Regions from separate parts of the Pseudomonas sp. BIGb0558 genome, predicted to be linked through region 2. Evidence: riboswitches for the same ligand, from Rfam matches in the RefSeq annotation. Region 2 holds a riboswitch; each other region holds the start of a gene.
What was found. A riboswitch is a leader RNA that binds a small molecule or an ion and turns the genes downstream of it on or off. The one in region 2 is predicted to bind cobalamin.
Positions count from the first base shown of each region.

Region 1 (4,849 bases), on a different contig from region 2:
AAGCGCTCATTGCGATAGCCCCACATGGCATCCAGGGTGTTGCTCAGACGATAGAGCACCACGCCCGGCACGCCTGCGACCACAAACCAGAACAAGGCGGCAAATACCGCATCGCTGCCGTTCTCCAGCACCGATTCGGTGGCCGCGCGGGCGACTTCGGTGCGGTCGAGTTCGCTGGTCTGGCGGCTGACCAGGTAGCTGACACGCTTGCGCGCCTCGTCCAGGTCGTCGCTGCGCAGGGCTTGCGCCACCGGCAGCACGTGCTCGCCGAGGCTGCGCATGCCGAGGGCGCAATACAGCGCGAGGATTTCCAGTACCCAGCCGATGTAAGGCGCCCACGACAGGGCCGTGGCCAGCAGGGTCAGCGGCACCACCGCGATCACCCACGCGGTGACACCATGGCTGCGCCAGCCACGACCGCCGGAGTTGAAACGCTGCTCGATGCGCCCGGCAAAATTGCCGAACGCCACCAGCGGATGCCAGCGCCTGGGCTCGCCCAGCAGCGCATCCAGCGCCACCGCAGCGACACTCAGCAAGGCCACACTCATTGACTCACTCCCCAAACATTCTCATACAACATGTCACTCAGTGGCCGTGGTTCGGTCCAGCCTTCGAGCTGCAACATCGGTGCCGGGTAGAACTCGGTCACCGGGCCCAGGCACAACACGGCCAACGGCTTGGCGCCGGGCGGCAGGCCCAGCAGTTCGGCCAGGGCCTGGGGCTCGAACAGCGAGACCCAGCCCATGCCCAGGCCTTCGACGCGGGCCGCCAGCCATAGATTCTGGATCGCACAGGACAACGACGCCATGTCCATTTCCGGCAAGGTGCGTCGCCCGAAGATATGCCGTTCGCGGTCGTCCATCAGGGCAGCCACCAGCACTTCGGCGCAGTCGTTGATGCCTTCGACCTTGAGCTTCATGAACTGGTCGGAGCGCTCGCCGAGGGCTTCAGCGGTGCGTACGCGTTCTTCTTCCACCAGTTGCTGGATCTGCCCGCGCAAAGTGCGGTCGCTGATGCGGATAAACCGCCAGGGCTGCATCAAGCCGACGCTCGGCGCCTGGTGCGCGGCTTGCAGCAGGCGATGGAGTAATTCAGGCGCGACGCTCCCGCCGCTGAAATGGCGCATGTCGCGGCGTTCGGCGATGGCGCGGTAGACGGCTTCGCGGTCGGCCTGGGGAAAGGCGTTGTCAGTCATGGCCTCATCGCGGGCAAGCCCGCTCCCACAGTGGATTGCGTTTCAACTCGGTCAAGTGTGGGAGCTGGCTTGCCTGCGATGGCGGCCTGAGGGTCCGGCGCAAACAAGGCAGCCACCGCCACCGGGTTGGACGGGAAATAAAAGTGCACGTAGGACGCCGTCATCCGGCCCTGACGGTAAACCGCCTCGGCGCCGCGCCCGCCATTCGGGCTCAGGCCCCGGGCAATCGGCTGCCACTCGGTAGTGGTCAGCGAGTGATGGTACGTGTGGCCGCGCAACAGGCCTTCAGGCAGTTCGACGTTTTGCAGCGCCAATGCCGCCAGACGCTTTTGCATCACGGCATCCCCCTGGAGCAGGCCGACCAGTTCAGCACGGGTACCGTCGACATCGGTGAGCGAGTCCAGCAGATAGAGCATACCGCCGCATTCGGCCAGCAGTGGCTTGCCGGCAGCGTGGTGGGCGCGGATGGCGTCCAGCATCGCGGTATTTTCCGACAGCGCCTGGTGATGCAGTTCCGGGTAGCCGCCGGGCAGGTAGAGGCTGTCAGCTTCAGGCAACGCGCTGTCGCGAATCGGCGAGAAGAATCGCAACTCGGCACCCATCGCCCGCAGCAGGTCGAGGCTGGCGCCATAGGTAAAGGCAAAGGCTTCGTCGCGGGCCACGGCAATGCGCACGCCGGCCAACAACGGCTGGGCCTCGATCACCTCGGGCGCGGCGAACTCCACCGGCGGTGGCAGCGCTACCTCGCAGCTGTTGCCCAGGGCCTGGGCGGCTGCGTCAAGGCGCAGGTCGAGGTCATTCAGTTCGCTGGCTTGCACCAGGCCAAGGTGCCGACTGGGCAACTCGATGCCGGTTTCCCGGGACAGTGCGCCATACCAGCGCAGGCCTTCGGTGAGGCTGCCTTCAAGTAATTGCGCGTGGCGCAGGGTGCCGACGCGGTTGGCCAGCACGCCGGCAAACGGCAGGTCCGGCTGGTAGCGCGCCAGGCCCAGCGCCAGGGCGCCGAAAGTCTGGGCCATGGCGGTACCGTCGATCACGGCCAGTACCGGCACGCCAAAATGGCGCGCCAGGTCGGCGCTGGACGGGGTGCCGTCGAACAGGCCCATCACGCCTTCGATCAGGATCAGGTCGGCTTCCCCCGCCGCTTCCCACAGCAACCGGCGACTTTCCTGCTCGCCCACCATCCACATGTCCAATTGATAGACCGGCGCACCACTGGCGCGCTCGTGGATCATCGGGTCGAGAAAGTCCGGACCGCATTTGAACACCCGCACCTTGCGCCCCAGGTTGCGGTGCAAACGGGCGAGCGCGGCGGTGACGGTGGTTTTGCCCTGGCCGGATGCCGGTGCGGCGATCAGGACTGCAGGACAGTGACGGGGCTGATTCAAAGTTCGATGCCTTTCTGTGCCTTGATACCGGCCTGGAAGGCGTGCTTGAGCATGCCCATTTCCGTCACGGTGTCGGCCATTTCAATCAATTCGGGTTTGGCACCCCGGCCGGTCACCAGCACGTGTTGCATGGCCGGGCGGGCCTGCAGGTCGCTGAGCACCTGGTCCAGGTCGAGGTAGCCGTGCTTGAGGGCGATGTTCAGCTCATCCAGCACCACCAGGCCGATGGCCGGGTTTTGCAGCATTTTACGGGAGACCGCCCAGGCGGCTTCGGCAGCCACGATGTCGCGGGCACGGTCCTGGGTTTCCCAGGTAAACCCTTCGCCCATCACGTGGAACCGCACCTGCTCGGGGAAACGGCGGAAGAACAGTTCTTCGCCGGTGCTGTTGCGGCCCTTGATGAACTGCACCACGCCGCACTGCATACCGTGGCCCATGGCCCGGGCCAGCATGCCAAAGGCTGAGCTGCTCTTGCCTTTGCCATTGCCGGTGAGCACCAGCAGCAACCCGCACTCGTTCGGTGAATTGGCAATGCGCTCGTCAATCACGGCTTTTTTGCGCAGCATGCGCGCCAGGTGGCGTTCGTCACGATCGGGGGATTCAGTCATGGCAGCTCTCCGTTGGGGCTGGACAAAAACGGCGGGCAGGAAAAAGGTACAGATAGACAGCCAAGCATCGCCCACCGTGATGCTGTTGGATGGATCAGGCCGGTCTCCGGGCTCATGAGTGACATGCAATGCCGAGGGTGCGCCTTCCCATATCGCGGGCGATACAGTGGCTTAAGGCACCGTCTTGACTCATTTACCGTTGCGGGGGCAGCGCCGGGATCGTGGCTGCACTGTAGAAAAGTACGCTCACTCACCGGCTTCCCTGTTTCACTCAGTCGACGCGTACGCCACAGAGCACCTGAAACAAGCCGCGAAGGTTAGTGGGTTGGGGGTGGAGCGTCAATTAAAGCCGGACACGCGCGTGAACCATCGGACCGCCCTGCACCTCTACCCCTACAGGTATCAAGGAGAAAACCATGCACAAGACCCGACTTGCCCTACTGATCATGCTCGCCGGCACCCTCGCCGCCTGTGGTGAAAGCTCTACCCTGCAAGTGTCCGACGGCACCGGACCGTCGCCCAAGCTGCCGGAACCGAATAAAACCCTGATTCCCACGGTGAATATCGCACCGGCGATCGGCTGGCCGGAAGGCACCAAGCCGACCCCGGCGGCGGGCACCCAGGTGGCAGCGTTTGCCGAAGGCCTGGATCACCCGCGCTGGCTGTATGTGCTGCCCAATGGCGACGTGCTGGTGGCGGAAACCAACGCGCCGCCCAAGCCGGACGACTCGAAGGGCATTCGTGGTTGGGTGATGGAAAAAGTCATGGGCCGTGCCGGCGCTGGCGTGCCCAGCCCGAATCGCATCACCCTGCTGCGGGACGCTGATCACGATGGCGTCGCCGAGACCCGCACGGTGTTCCTGGAGAACCTGAATTCGCCCTTCGGCATGACGCTGGTGGGCAACGACTTGTATGTCGCCGATTCGGACAAGCTGCTGCGTTTCCCTTATCAGCCGGGCGAAACCTCGATCAAGGAAGCCGGCACCACCGTGACCGACTTGCCGGGCGGCAGCATTAACCATCACTGGACCAAAAACGTGGTGGCCAGCAAGGATGGCAGCAAGTTGTACGTGAGCGTGGGCTCCAACAGCAACGTCGGGGAAAACGGCCTGGAAGCCGAGCAAGGCCGGGCCGCGATCTGGGAAGTGGACCGCGCCACCGGCGAGCATCGCATCTTCGCCTCCGGGCTGCGCAACCCCAATGGCATGGCTTGGGAACCGCAAAGCGGCAAGCTGTGGGCGGCCGTCAACGAGCGCGATGAGATCGGCAGTGATCTGGTGCCGGACTACATCACCTCGGTCAAGGACGGAGCTTTCTATGGCTGGCCATTCAGCTACTACGGACAGCACGTGGATGTGCGGGTGACACCGCAGAACCTGGATCTGGTGGCCAAGGCCATTGCACCGGACTATGCGGTAGGGCCGCACACGGCGTCCCTCGGGCTGACCTTTGCCGACGGCAGCAAGTTGCCAGCGCAGTTCAGCAACGGCGCGTTTATCGGCCAGCATGGCTCGTGGAACCGCAAGCCCCACAGTGGCTACAAGGTGATCTTCGTACCGTTTGAGGCAGGCAAGCCAAAAGGCCAGCCGGTGGATGTGCTGACCGGGTTCCTCGACAGCGATGAGAAAGCCATGGGCCGCCCGGTCGGCGTGGTGATC
Region 1 is NZ_JANUEW010000003.1:71,853-76,701, reverse strand. Features, by position in the region: gene cbiB (adenosylcobinamide-phosphate synthase CbiB) at 1-548, opposite strand, end outside; gene bluB (5,6-dimethylbenzimidazole synthase) at 545-1,195, opposite strand; gene M2400_RS06410 (cobyrinate a,c-diamide synthase) at 1,192-2,583, opposite strand; gene cobO (cob(I)yrinic acid a,c-diamide adenosyltransferase) at 2,580-3,191, opposite strand; cobalamin riboswitch at 3,271-3,508, opposite strand; gene M2400_RS06400 (sorbosone dehydrogenase family protein) at 3,608-4,849, shown strand, end outside.
Region 1: it holds a riboswitch for cobalamin, as region 2 does, so the genes downstream of both, cobO (cob(I)yrinic acid a,c-diamide adenosyltransferase) here and cobW (cobalamin biosynthesis protein CobW) in region 2, are expected to answer to the same signal.

Region 2 (4,849 bases):
CGCCATGGGCGCCGTAGGTCTGGCGCAACCAGAAGTAGAACGCCAGGTAGCCGTGGGGCGGCACCAGGTCCGGGTCGTGATAGACCGCGCTGGCGTCCACCTGATAACCCCGGGCCGGCTGGATGCCGACGAAGGTCAGGCCAAAGCGCAGGCCGGCGATCATCATGCGCCCGTCGCGGAACATCGGATCGCTATGTGGCGTGCCCCAGCGCGCCAACACCGCCTGGCGGTTGGACTCGGGCAAGCGGTTGAACATCGCTTCATAGTCATCGAGCGCGAGGCTTTGATGGCACGGACGCAGGTCGAGGCTGTCCAGGTCGTTGCTGACACCGCCCAGCAGTTCCTGGATCAACGCCGTGCCGCTCTGCGGCAGCACGTCCGGCAACGGATAACCTTCGGTCTTCAAGGCCCGCAGGATATTCAACGCGGCGGCCGGGGTGTCGAGCCCCACACCATTGCCGATACGCCCGTCCCGGGTCGGGTAGTTAGCGAGGATCAGCGCAATGCGTTTTTCGCCATTCGGCACCCGCGCCAGTTCGACCCAGCGCCGCGCCAGCTCGGCGACAAAGTCCATGCGTTCCGGCTGCGCGCGATAGCACACCACATCGGACTGGCTGCGCTCGCTGCGCCAGGCCAGGTCCTTGAAGCTGATGGGCCGGCTGATGATGCGCCCGTCCAGTTCCGGCAACGCGATGTGCATCGCCAGGTCCCGAGGGCCGAGACCTTGCTCGCTGGCCTGCCAGCCAGGCTCGTTATCCTGGGCGCAAATCGCCTGGATCACTGGAATGTTGCGGCGAAACGGCCGCAGGTGCGGCGCTTCAGGGCTGGATTGGGCAAAGCCGGTGGTGTTTAGAATCACCGAGGCGTGCACTTCGTCCAGCAGGTCCTCGACCACCGTCAGGCAGCCGGGCTCTTTCAGACTGGCCACCGCCATCGGCAACGGATTAAGACCCGCCGCCTGCAAGCGCTGGCAAAAAACATCGATAAAGCCGGTATTGGCCGCCTGCAGGTGAGAGCGGTAGAACAGCACCGCCGCCACCGGGAAACCAGGTTGCCAGTCCGCCTGCCAATCGTTGAGACGGGCATTGGCTTTGTGCGGGTGATAAATCGCGGTGCGCGGCAGGGTTCGCGGTTCGTCCCAGGCATAATCGCGACCCAGGTAGCCGGCCGCCAGGCAACGATAAAAGTCCAGCGCGTTACCCAACCCGCCCTGGCGCAGGAAGTGCCAGAGCCGGTCACGTTCCTCGGCGCCCACGGTGCTCAGGCCGCTGAGTTCCGGGTCCGGGCGATCATCCCCCGGCACCAGGATCAGTTGCACACCGCGCTCGGCCAGCTCAACCAGACGCTCGATGCCGTACCGCCAATAGCCGATACCGCCGTGCAGCGAAATCAGGATGACTTTGGCGTGGCGCAGCACCTCGTCCACATACAGGTCGACCGAGGCATGGTTCTGCACCTGCATCGGGTTGGCCAGGCGCAGGCTCGGGTAATCCTCGGGCAACTGCTGAGCCGCTTCGGCGAGCAGCGCCAGGCTGGAATCACCGCTGCACAGGATCACCAGCTCGGCGGGGGTTTGGCCAAGGTCGGCAATGTTGTCATCCGAGACGAAACCGCCGGGCTGGGTCCTGAGCAGGTGCATGGGTTAAACGCTGAGGGCAGCGCGCAATTGCGCTTCGAGCAAGGCTGCGTCCAGTTCCTGGCCGATCAGCACCAGGTGCGTGGCGCGCGGCTCGTCGGTGCGCCAGGCGCGGTCGAAGTGCTTGTCGAAACGCGTGCCCACGCCCTGGATCAGCAGGCGCATCGGCTTGTTCGGGATCGCGGCGAAACCCTTCACACGCAGGATGCCGTGCTGGACCACCAGTTGGGTCAGGGCGTCGAGCAGCAGGCTTTCGTCGGCCTGGGGCAGTTCGATAGAGATAGAGTCGAAGGCGTCGTGGTCGTGGTCGTGGTCGTCTTCACCTTCGTGGTGATGATCGTGGTGGCTGTGGCGGCCGTCGATGTGCTCTTCGGAGCCAGCGCCCAGGCCGATCAATACGTCCAGCGGCAGGCGACCGCTGCTGGCTTCGATGACTTTTACCGCGGGCGGCAGCTCTTCGGCCACTTCCAGGCGCACACGGGCCAGGTCTTCAGGGCTGATCAGGTCGCACTTGTTGAGGATCACCAGGTCGGCACTGGCCAACTGGTCGGCGAACAGCTCGTGCAGTGGGGATTCGTGGTCCAGGTTCGGGTCGAGTTTGCGCTGGGCGTCGACCTGGTCCGGGAATGCGGCGAAGGTGCCGGCGGCCACGGCCGGGCTGTCGACCACGGTGATCACCGCGTCAACGGTGCAGGCACTGCGGATTTCCGGCCACTGGAACGCCTGGACCAACGGTTTTGGCAGGGCCAGGCCCGAGGTTTCGATGAGGATATGGTCGAGGTCGCCGCGGCGCGCCACCAGTTCGCGCATCACCGGGAAGAACTCTTCCTGGACGGTGCAGCACAGGCAACCGTTGGCCAGCTCGTAGACGCGGCCGTTGGCTTCTTCCTCGGTGCAGCCGATGGAGCATTGCTTGAGGATTTCACCGTCAATGCCCAGCTCGCCGAACTCGTTGACGATCACTGCAATGCGGCGCCCCTGGGCGTTGTCCAGCATGTGGCGCAGCAAGGTGGTCTTGCCCGAGCCGAGGAAGCCGGTAACGATGGTGACGGGGAGTTTGGCCAGTGTTTTCATCGGATGCCCTTTGGGGCGGGCATACGGGACGAGTGGCCCTGCGCGGGTGCGCAGAAGCAGAATTCGCCACCGGATCACCCCGCCCGGTTGAAGTAGAAAATCGGTTGCGAGGCAGGTCTCCTGGCTTGGGGCTTGCCGGCGATGAAGCCGGCGCTGGCTGCGCCTTCCCGCCTTGTTCAGGCAGTGGCGTGGCAGTCAGATAAACCCTTTACAGTTGCGGGGGCAGCCGCGGCATTGACCGCGTTCCCTTCTTAGCTTCGACCTGGGCCGAAGAACCTCGAACGTGCAAGGCTACGCAGTGCGCGGGGACGGGTCAATGTCCGAGCGCTTGGCGCGAAGCAGCGCCAGGCGCTCCAGCATGCCCTCGCTCGCTGCCGGCCCGGCTTGCACGCTGCATTGCTCGACGGGCACGCGCGCGCCGCTGCCGGCTTCCACCACGGCCACTTCCACTGGGCGCCGGGTTTCCCGGTCGACCAACTGCAGGCTTTCACCTTCGGTAGCGAAGTGGCGGTTGCCCCAGCCGATAAACGCCATGATCACCACGCGGAAATCCTCGCCCACCGGCGTCGGCACGTACTCGAAACGCGGCGGCCGCTCGCTGTATTGCCGGCGCGCAAGCAACCCCGCGTCCACCAGGCTGTTGAGCCGGCGCGTGAGCATGTTGGGGGCGATCTCCAGGCTCTGGGAAAACTCGTCAAAACGCCGCAAGCCTTGCAGCGCATCGCGCATGATCAGGATGCTCCACCACTCGCCTACCCTTTCCACTCCACGGGCTACCGGGCATTCGGCATTCACCAGCGACTTACGTTGCATTGCAGTTCCTCTGTGGGGCGGCCCCGAAAATTTAAGCTGTTCGATGTTACTTTCATAATGATAGTTTCGTCGCAGCATTGCTACCAAACTGAAATTGCGGAGCTAAGCGATCATGAATAAGCGAATTGTTGTGACCGGCATGGGTGCAGTGACCCCGCTGGCAACCGGCGTGGAACAGACCTGGAAACGCTTGCTGGCCGGCGAGTCCGGCATCCGCCGGCTGCCCGAGGAATTGGTCGGGGACCTGGCAATCAGCATTGGCGGCCAGGTGTTGGGCCGTGATCAGGACCCACACGCCGGTTTCGACCCCGACAGCGTGATCTCCGCCAAAGAGCAACGCAAGATGGATCGGTTCATCGTGTTTGCCCTCGCCGCTGCGCAGGAAGCCTTGGCGCAAGCCGGCTGGGCACCGCAAACCCCGGCGCAGCAAGAACGCACCGCGACCATTATCGCCTCCGGCGTGGGTGGCTTCCCCGCGATTGCCGAGGCAGTGCGCACCGCGGACAGTAAAGGGCCGCGCCGCCTGTCGCCATTCACGATTCCGTCATTCCTCGGCAACATGGCCGCCGGGCATGTGTCGATCCAGCATCATCTGAAAGGCCCGCTGGGCTCCCCGGTCACCGCCTGCGCCGCCGGCGTGCAAGCGATTGGTGATGCCGCACGGATGATCCGCGCCGGCGAAATCGACATCGCCGTATGTGGCGGCGCCGAAGCCTGCATCCACCGGGTCAGCCTCGGCGGTTTTGCCGCCGCGCGTGCGCTGTCCAGCGATTACAACGACACGCCGGCACTCGCTTCGCGCCCGTTTGATCAAGGCCGCGATGGGTTTGTAATGGGCGAAGGCGCCGGCTTATTGGTGATCGAGGAACTGGAGCATGCGCTGGCCCGGGGCGCGACGCCGATTGCGGAGCTGGTGGGTTATGGCACGAGCGCCGACGCTTATCACATGACTTCAGGTCCCGAGGATGGCTCCGGCGCACGGCGGGCGATGGAATTGGCGATTGCCCAGGCCGGGATCACACCGGCACAGATCCAGCACCTGAACGCCCATGCCACCTCCACGCCGGTGGGCGATAACGGCGAGCTGGCGGCGATCAATACGCTGTTCGGAGCAGACTCGACTGTCGCTATCAGTGCCACCAAATCGGCGACCGGCCACCTGCTGGGCGCGGCGGGCGGGATTGAGGCGATCTTCACCGTGCTTGCCTTGCGCGACCAGATTGCCCCGGCCACCCTCAACCTGGACAACCCCGACCCCGCCGCTGCCGGGCTGAACCTGATTCGCGGCACAGCCCGGCAGTTGCCGATTGAATACGCGATTTCCAA
Region 2 is NZ_JANUEW010000009.1:12,482-17,330, forward strand. Features, by position in the region: gene cobN (cobaltochelatase subunit CobN) at 1-1,639, opposite strand, end outside; gene cobW (cobalamin biosynthesis protein CobW) at 1,643-2,710, opposite strand; cobalamin riboswitch at 2,803-3,005, opposite strand; gene M2400_RS13585 (helix-turn-helix domain-containing protein) at 3,002-3,523, opposite strand; gene fabF (beta-ketoacyl-ACP synthase II) at 3,636-4,849, shown strand, end outside.

Region 3 (4,849 bases), 180 kb from region 2:
GCGACTGATACACCGCTATCGCAGGCAAGCCAGCTCCCACATTTTTATCGCAGGCTGTTTTCCAGCCAGTTTTTCAAGTCCAGCAATTCCGCCTCGCCGACGGTATGAATCATCCCGGGGTAGCCATGGAATTCCGGCTTGAGACCAATCCCCACCAACACCTCATTGGCCCGCGTGGCCGAGTAGTAAGGCAGCGCCTGGTCCAACGTCCCGTGGCCGATGAAAATCGCCAGCTTGCCCAGTCGCGCATCCGGCTTGAGCTCAGCCTTGAGCACCGGCAGCACGCTGCCACTCAATGCCGCAATCCCGCGCAGGGTTTCGGGGTGCCGTAATCCCACCTCATAGGACATGATTGCACCCTGGCTGAACCCCACCAGGAACACCCGCTCAGGTTGGGTGTGGTACTTGGTGGTGGCCTGGGCGACGAAGTCTTCGATCAGCTTGGCGCTGCTCTGCAGATCGGCGGTCTCGCCATCAAAGTCGCCGTCTCCCGGCTTCTTGCGAAACCAGCGATAACCGCCGCCTTCCACCGGCATCGGTGCCCGCGCAGACAGGTAGGTCCAGGTCGACGGCAAGCGGTCCTTGAGCCCGAACAAGTCCGCCTCGTCACTGCCATAACCATGCAGGAAGATCACCAGTGGTTCGTTGCGCGCATCGCTCTGGGTCTGTTCCAGATACGGCAGCGGCAAGTCCGTATGCAATTCGGCTTCGGCATGGGCAGCACTGGCAAACAGCGCCAGCGTCAGGGCGATCAGTTTGAGCATGGGCATCAACCTCTAGGGTTTGCGTAACAGATAAGTGTCCATGATCCAGCCATTGGCCTGGCGCGCCGCCTTGCGCACCCGTTCGATCTCTTCGGCCACCTCGGCGACTTTGCCGCTGATCAGGATTTCATCCGGCGTGCCCAGGTAGGCGCCCCAGTAGATATCCAGGTCTTGATCGGCCACGGTGCGGTAGGAATCTTCGGCATCAAGCATGACAACCAGGGTATCGGCATCACTCGCCTGCCCCGCCGCCAACCGGCGCCCGGTGGTGATTTCGATGGAGCGCCCGATGCGGTTCAACGGCACCTTGTGCTGGGCCGCCAGGGCCTGGACGCTGGTAATCCCCGGGATCACCTCAAACTCGAACGTGCAGCGGCCACTGGCGAGAATCGCCTGCAGGATCCGAATAGTGCTGTCGTACAGCGCCGGGTCGCCCCAGGCCAGGAACGCACCGACTTCGCCGTCAGCCATTTCTTCGTTGATCATCCGCTCGAAGGTCTGCTGCTTGTCGCGGTTCAGGTCCTTGACGGCGGTGGTGTAGTCGATGTCACCGCGCACCCGCTCGGGGCAATCGGCCTCGACAAAGCGGTAGGCGTGATCGCTGATGTAGGTCTCGCAGATTTCCCGGCGCAGGTCGATCAGCTTGTCCTTGCTCTGGCCCTTGTCCATCAGGAAAAACACGTCGGTGCGGTTGAGCGCCTTGACCGCCTGCATCGTGATGTAGTCGGGGTTGCCGGCGCCAATGCCGATGATCAGGATGCGTTTCATGGGTAAGTCTTCATGGGTGTGCTCGGTGCGGGGAGCGGATTTTGCCATGTTCGGGGCGTCAGGCGTGAGTTTCCAGGCGCAGTCGCCAACGGCCGTTGAAGCGCAGTTCGGTGGATGACAGCGGCTCCACGTCGATCAGGTTGAACAGTGCGGGCGGGCATTGCATGACGTGCAACAGCGCCGCGCGGATGACGAACGGGTGGGTCACGGCCAGTACATGCCCGGGTGTTTGCTCGAGGGACTGCAACCACTGCCCTACCCGTTCACACAACTGCACCACCGACTCACCGCCGTGGGGCGCCGAGGTGCTGTCGGTCAGCCAGGCCTGCAGTGCCTGCGGTTCGGCCTGCTGGATCTCATCAATGGCCAGCCCTTGCCAGTGGCCGAAATCACAATCGCGCAGGGCTGTTTCAACCGAAGCGTCGGCGGCAAACAGCGCTGCCGTCTGCCGGGTTCGTGCCTCCGGGCCACACACCACAAGGGGCGCGCGCTTGAAGCGCTGCGCCTGGGACAACGCAGCCTGCTGCCAGTCCATCTCCACCGGCTCATCCAGCGCAAAGCGTGCACGCTTCTGGGCACGGGTGCTGGCATGGGAAACAAGGGTCAAACGGGTGGCCTGCATGACAAATCGCTCTGGTTTTAAGGTGCAGTCAGCGTAGACTCGCGAAGTTGTTTCAATATGTTTCAACTATTCTGCAACAGGAAGCCGGTTCAATGCCGGCGCGGTCGCGCCACTGTATTCGGCCTGATAGCCGTAAGCCAGACCCTGTTTCAGCCAACTCGCTATCCATTTCGGGACGCGTCATCCCTGGAGGTTCTCATGGCTTATACCGCTGCAACTGATTCCGACGTTTCAATCCCGTCCATTCCCCTGGGCGAAATCCTGCCCTGGGCGATTTTCGGAGGCCTGCTGCTGTTGCTGGCGATTTACTTCGTTGGCGCCGAGCAAGGCGCAACCGCCGTGTTCAAAGGCATGTACGTGCATGAGTTTGTGCATGACGGTCGTCACCTGCTGGGTTTCCCCTGCCATTGATTGGAGCGTGACGACATGACAGGGCATTTACTCGTTCGCGGGATGCTGGTGGGCTTGCTCGCGGGCATCCTGGCCTTCGGTTTCGCCAAGACCTTTGGCGAACCGCAGATCGACAAGGCCATCGCCTTCGAAGATCAGATGGCACAGATGCACGGCGACGCGCCGGAAGAAGAACTGGTGAGCCGCGAAGTACAAAGTACCTTCGGCCTGTTCACCGGTGTGGCGGTGTACAGCGTGTCCCTGGGCGGCATTTTCGCTCTGGTGTTCGCCTACTCCCTGGGCCGCATCGGCAAGGTTGGGCCCCGTGGCCTGGCGGCGCTGCTGGCCTTGGCGGCGTTTGTGACGATCATCGTGGTACCGGGGCTCAAGTATCCGGCCAACCCGCCATCGGTGGGTGACCCGGCGACCATCGCGCAACGCACCAAGCTGTTCTTCCTGATGCTGCTGGTGTCGGTGGCGGCTGCGGTGATTGCGATCAACGCTGCGCGCAAGCTGATTGCCAGTCGGGGCATATGGACCGGCGCGATTCTGGGTGTGGCGTTGTACATCGTGATCGTCTCGGTGGCCGGCAGCCTGTTCCCGACCATCAACGAAGTGCCGGAGCAATTCTCGGCCGTGTTGCTGTGGAAATTCCGCGTAGCCTCCCTGGGCATTCAACTGGTGCTGTGGACCACCCTGGGCCTGGTGTTCGGCGCCGTGGCTGAGCGCAAGCTGAGCCAGCCTCAGGCGCGCCTCAACTCCTGATGGCAGAGGTCGCCGCCGACGGATCGGCGGCGACCGGCAATCACACGCCTGGTCGCGCCAGGTAAAACACCTCGTAGCCGCTGCCCGGGTGATTCACATCCAGCGCCTTGCCCGACAAGGTAATCCGCACCAGCTTCCACGCCTGTACATCCAGCGCCAGAAACACCGCGAAGTTATCGCTGCTGTCCGCAATCTGCTGGTTGCGCGCCTTTTCTGCGGCCAGGACCTGCCCACGATCCGCTCCCGGCGCCAGCGCCCACTCCTCCCGATACAGGCTCAAGGCGGTTTGCGCCGGGCCTCGCTGCACATCCAGCGGCAACCAGGACTCAATGTGCGGCTGGCCAAAACTGTCGAGGACCTTCTGAAAGCGCTCGCCGAGTAAAAAGTCCGCAGCCTGCAACGGGTCCGACCAGAGATAAACCGACGAATACAGGTTGCCCACGCCCGGCGCCTGCCCTCGCTCCTGGGCAATAAACGCCTTGAACAGCAAACCCTCGGTGTGATCCCACAACGGCCCCAGGCGGGCGGCCCGCTCGCGGATGACACCCATGTCGTAATCGGCTGGCAAGCGGTGTGAATACTGTTTGGCAAACATCATGGCGCTCCTGTTCAGATGAGTGACCAGCTTGCGCAGCGGCCATGATTTCAGCAAGATATCACCCGATATAAGTGTGATAAGGAACTGAAATGACCGACGCACTCAAACCGCTGGATATCGACACCGTGCATGCCTTTGTCCTGGTGGCTGATTTCGCCAGCTTCACCCGCGCGGCCCAGGCCCTGGATACTTCACAGGCGGCCATCAGCCTCAAGCTCAAGCGCCTGGAAGAGCGCCTCGGTTACCGCCTTCTGGTGCGCACACCACGGCATGTACGGCTGTCGCCCCAGGGCGAGCAGTTCATCGTTGCCGCCCGTGCGCTGCTCAACGCTCACGAACGGGCATTGGGTGACATGGGCAACGGCGCACCGCGACGGCTGGTGATCGGCATCAGCGACCACGTGGCCGGGCCCGACCTGCCGCTGTGGCTCAGCCGCCTGGCGGCGTATGACCCGCTGGTGATCCTGGAGGTGCGGATTGCCTCGTCCCGGGACCTGGTCGCCGCGTTCGACCGCGACGAACTGGACGCCGTGATCGTGCGCAACGAAGGCGACCGCCAGGACGGTGAAGTGTTGGTGGTGGAGCGCTTTGGCTGGTTCGCCGCACCGACCTGGCAGCACACGCCCGGCACGCCCCTGCGCATGGCGACCATGGCCTCGCCCTGCGGCGTACGGCACCTGGCAGTGCGGGCGCTGGATGAGGCGCGGATTGACTGGACCGAAGTGTTTGTCGGCGGCGGCGTCATGGCCGTGGGTGCGGCAGTGAGTGCCGGCCTGGGCGTGGCCGCATTGGCCCGGCGAGTGGCACCCGCAGGTGCGGTAGACGTGAGTGAACAGTACGGATTACCGGCGTTGCCCGTCAGTGAAATCGTGCTGCATAGCCGAATCAGTGATGGCCGCTCTCGCGAGACGTTGCGGGCCTTGAGTGCAACCTTCAGAGGGG
Region 3 is NZ_JANUEW010000009.1:188,988-193,836, forward strand. Features, by position in the region: gene M2400_RS14275 (alpha/beta hydrolase) at 45-764, opposite strand; gene cobF (precorrin-6A synthase (deacetylating)) at 777-1,532, opposite strand; gene M2400_RS14285 (histidine phosphatase family protein) at 1,591-2,154, opposite strand; cobalamin riboswitch at 2,191-2,321, shown strand; gene M2400_RS14290 (CbtB domain-containing protein) at 2,353-2,565, shown strand; gene M2400_RS14295 (CbtA family protein) at 2,581-3,309, shown strand; gene M2400_RS14300 (DUF4865 family protein) at 3,350-3,904, opposite strand; gene M2400_RS14305 (LysR family transcriptional regulator) at 3,997-4,849, shown strand, end outside; gene M2400_RS14310 (PTS sugar transporter subunit IIC/EAL domain-containing protein) at 4,841-4,849, opposite strand, start outside.
Region 3: it holds a riboswitch for cobalamin, as region 2 does, so the genes downstream of both, M2400_RS14290 (CbtB domain-containing protein) here and cobW (cobalamin biosynthesis protein CobW) in region 2, are expected to answer to the same signal.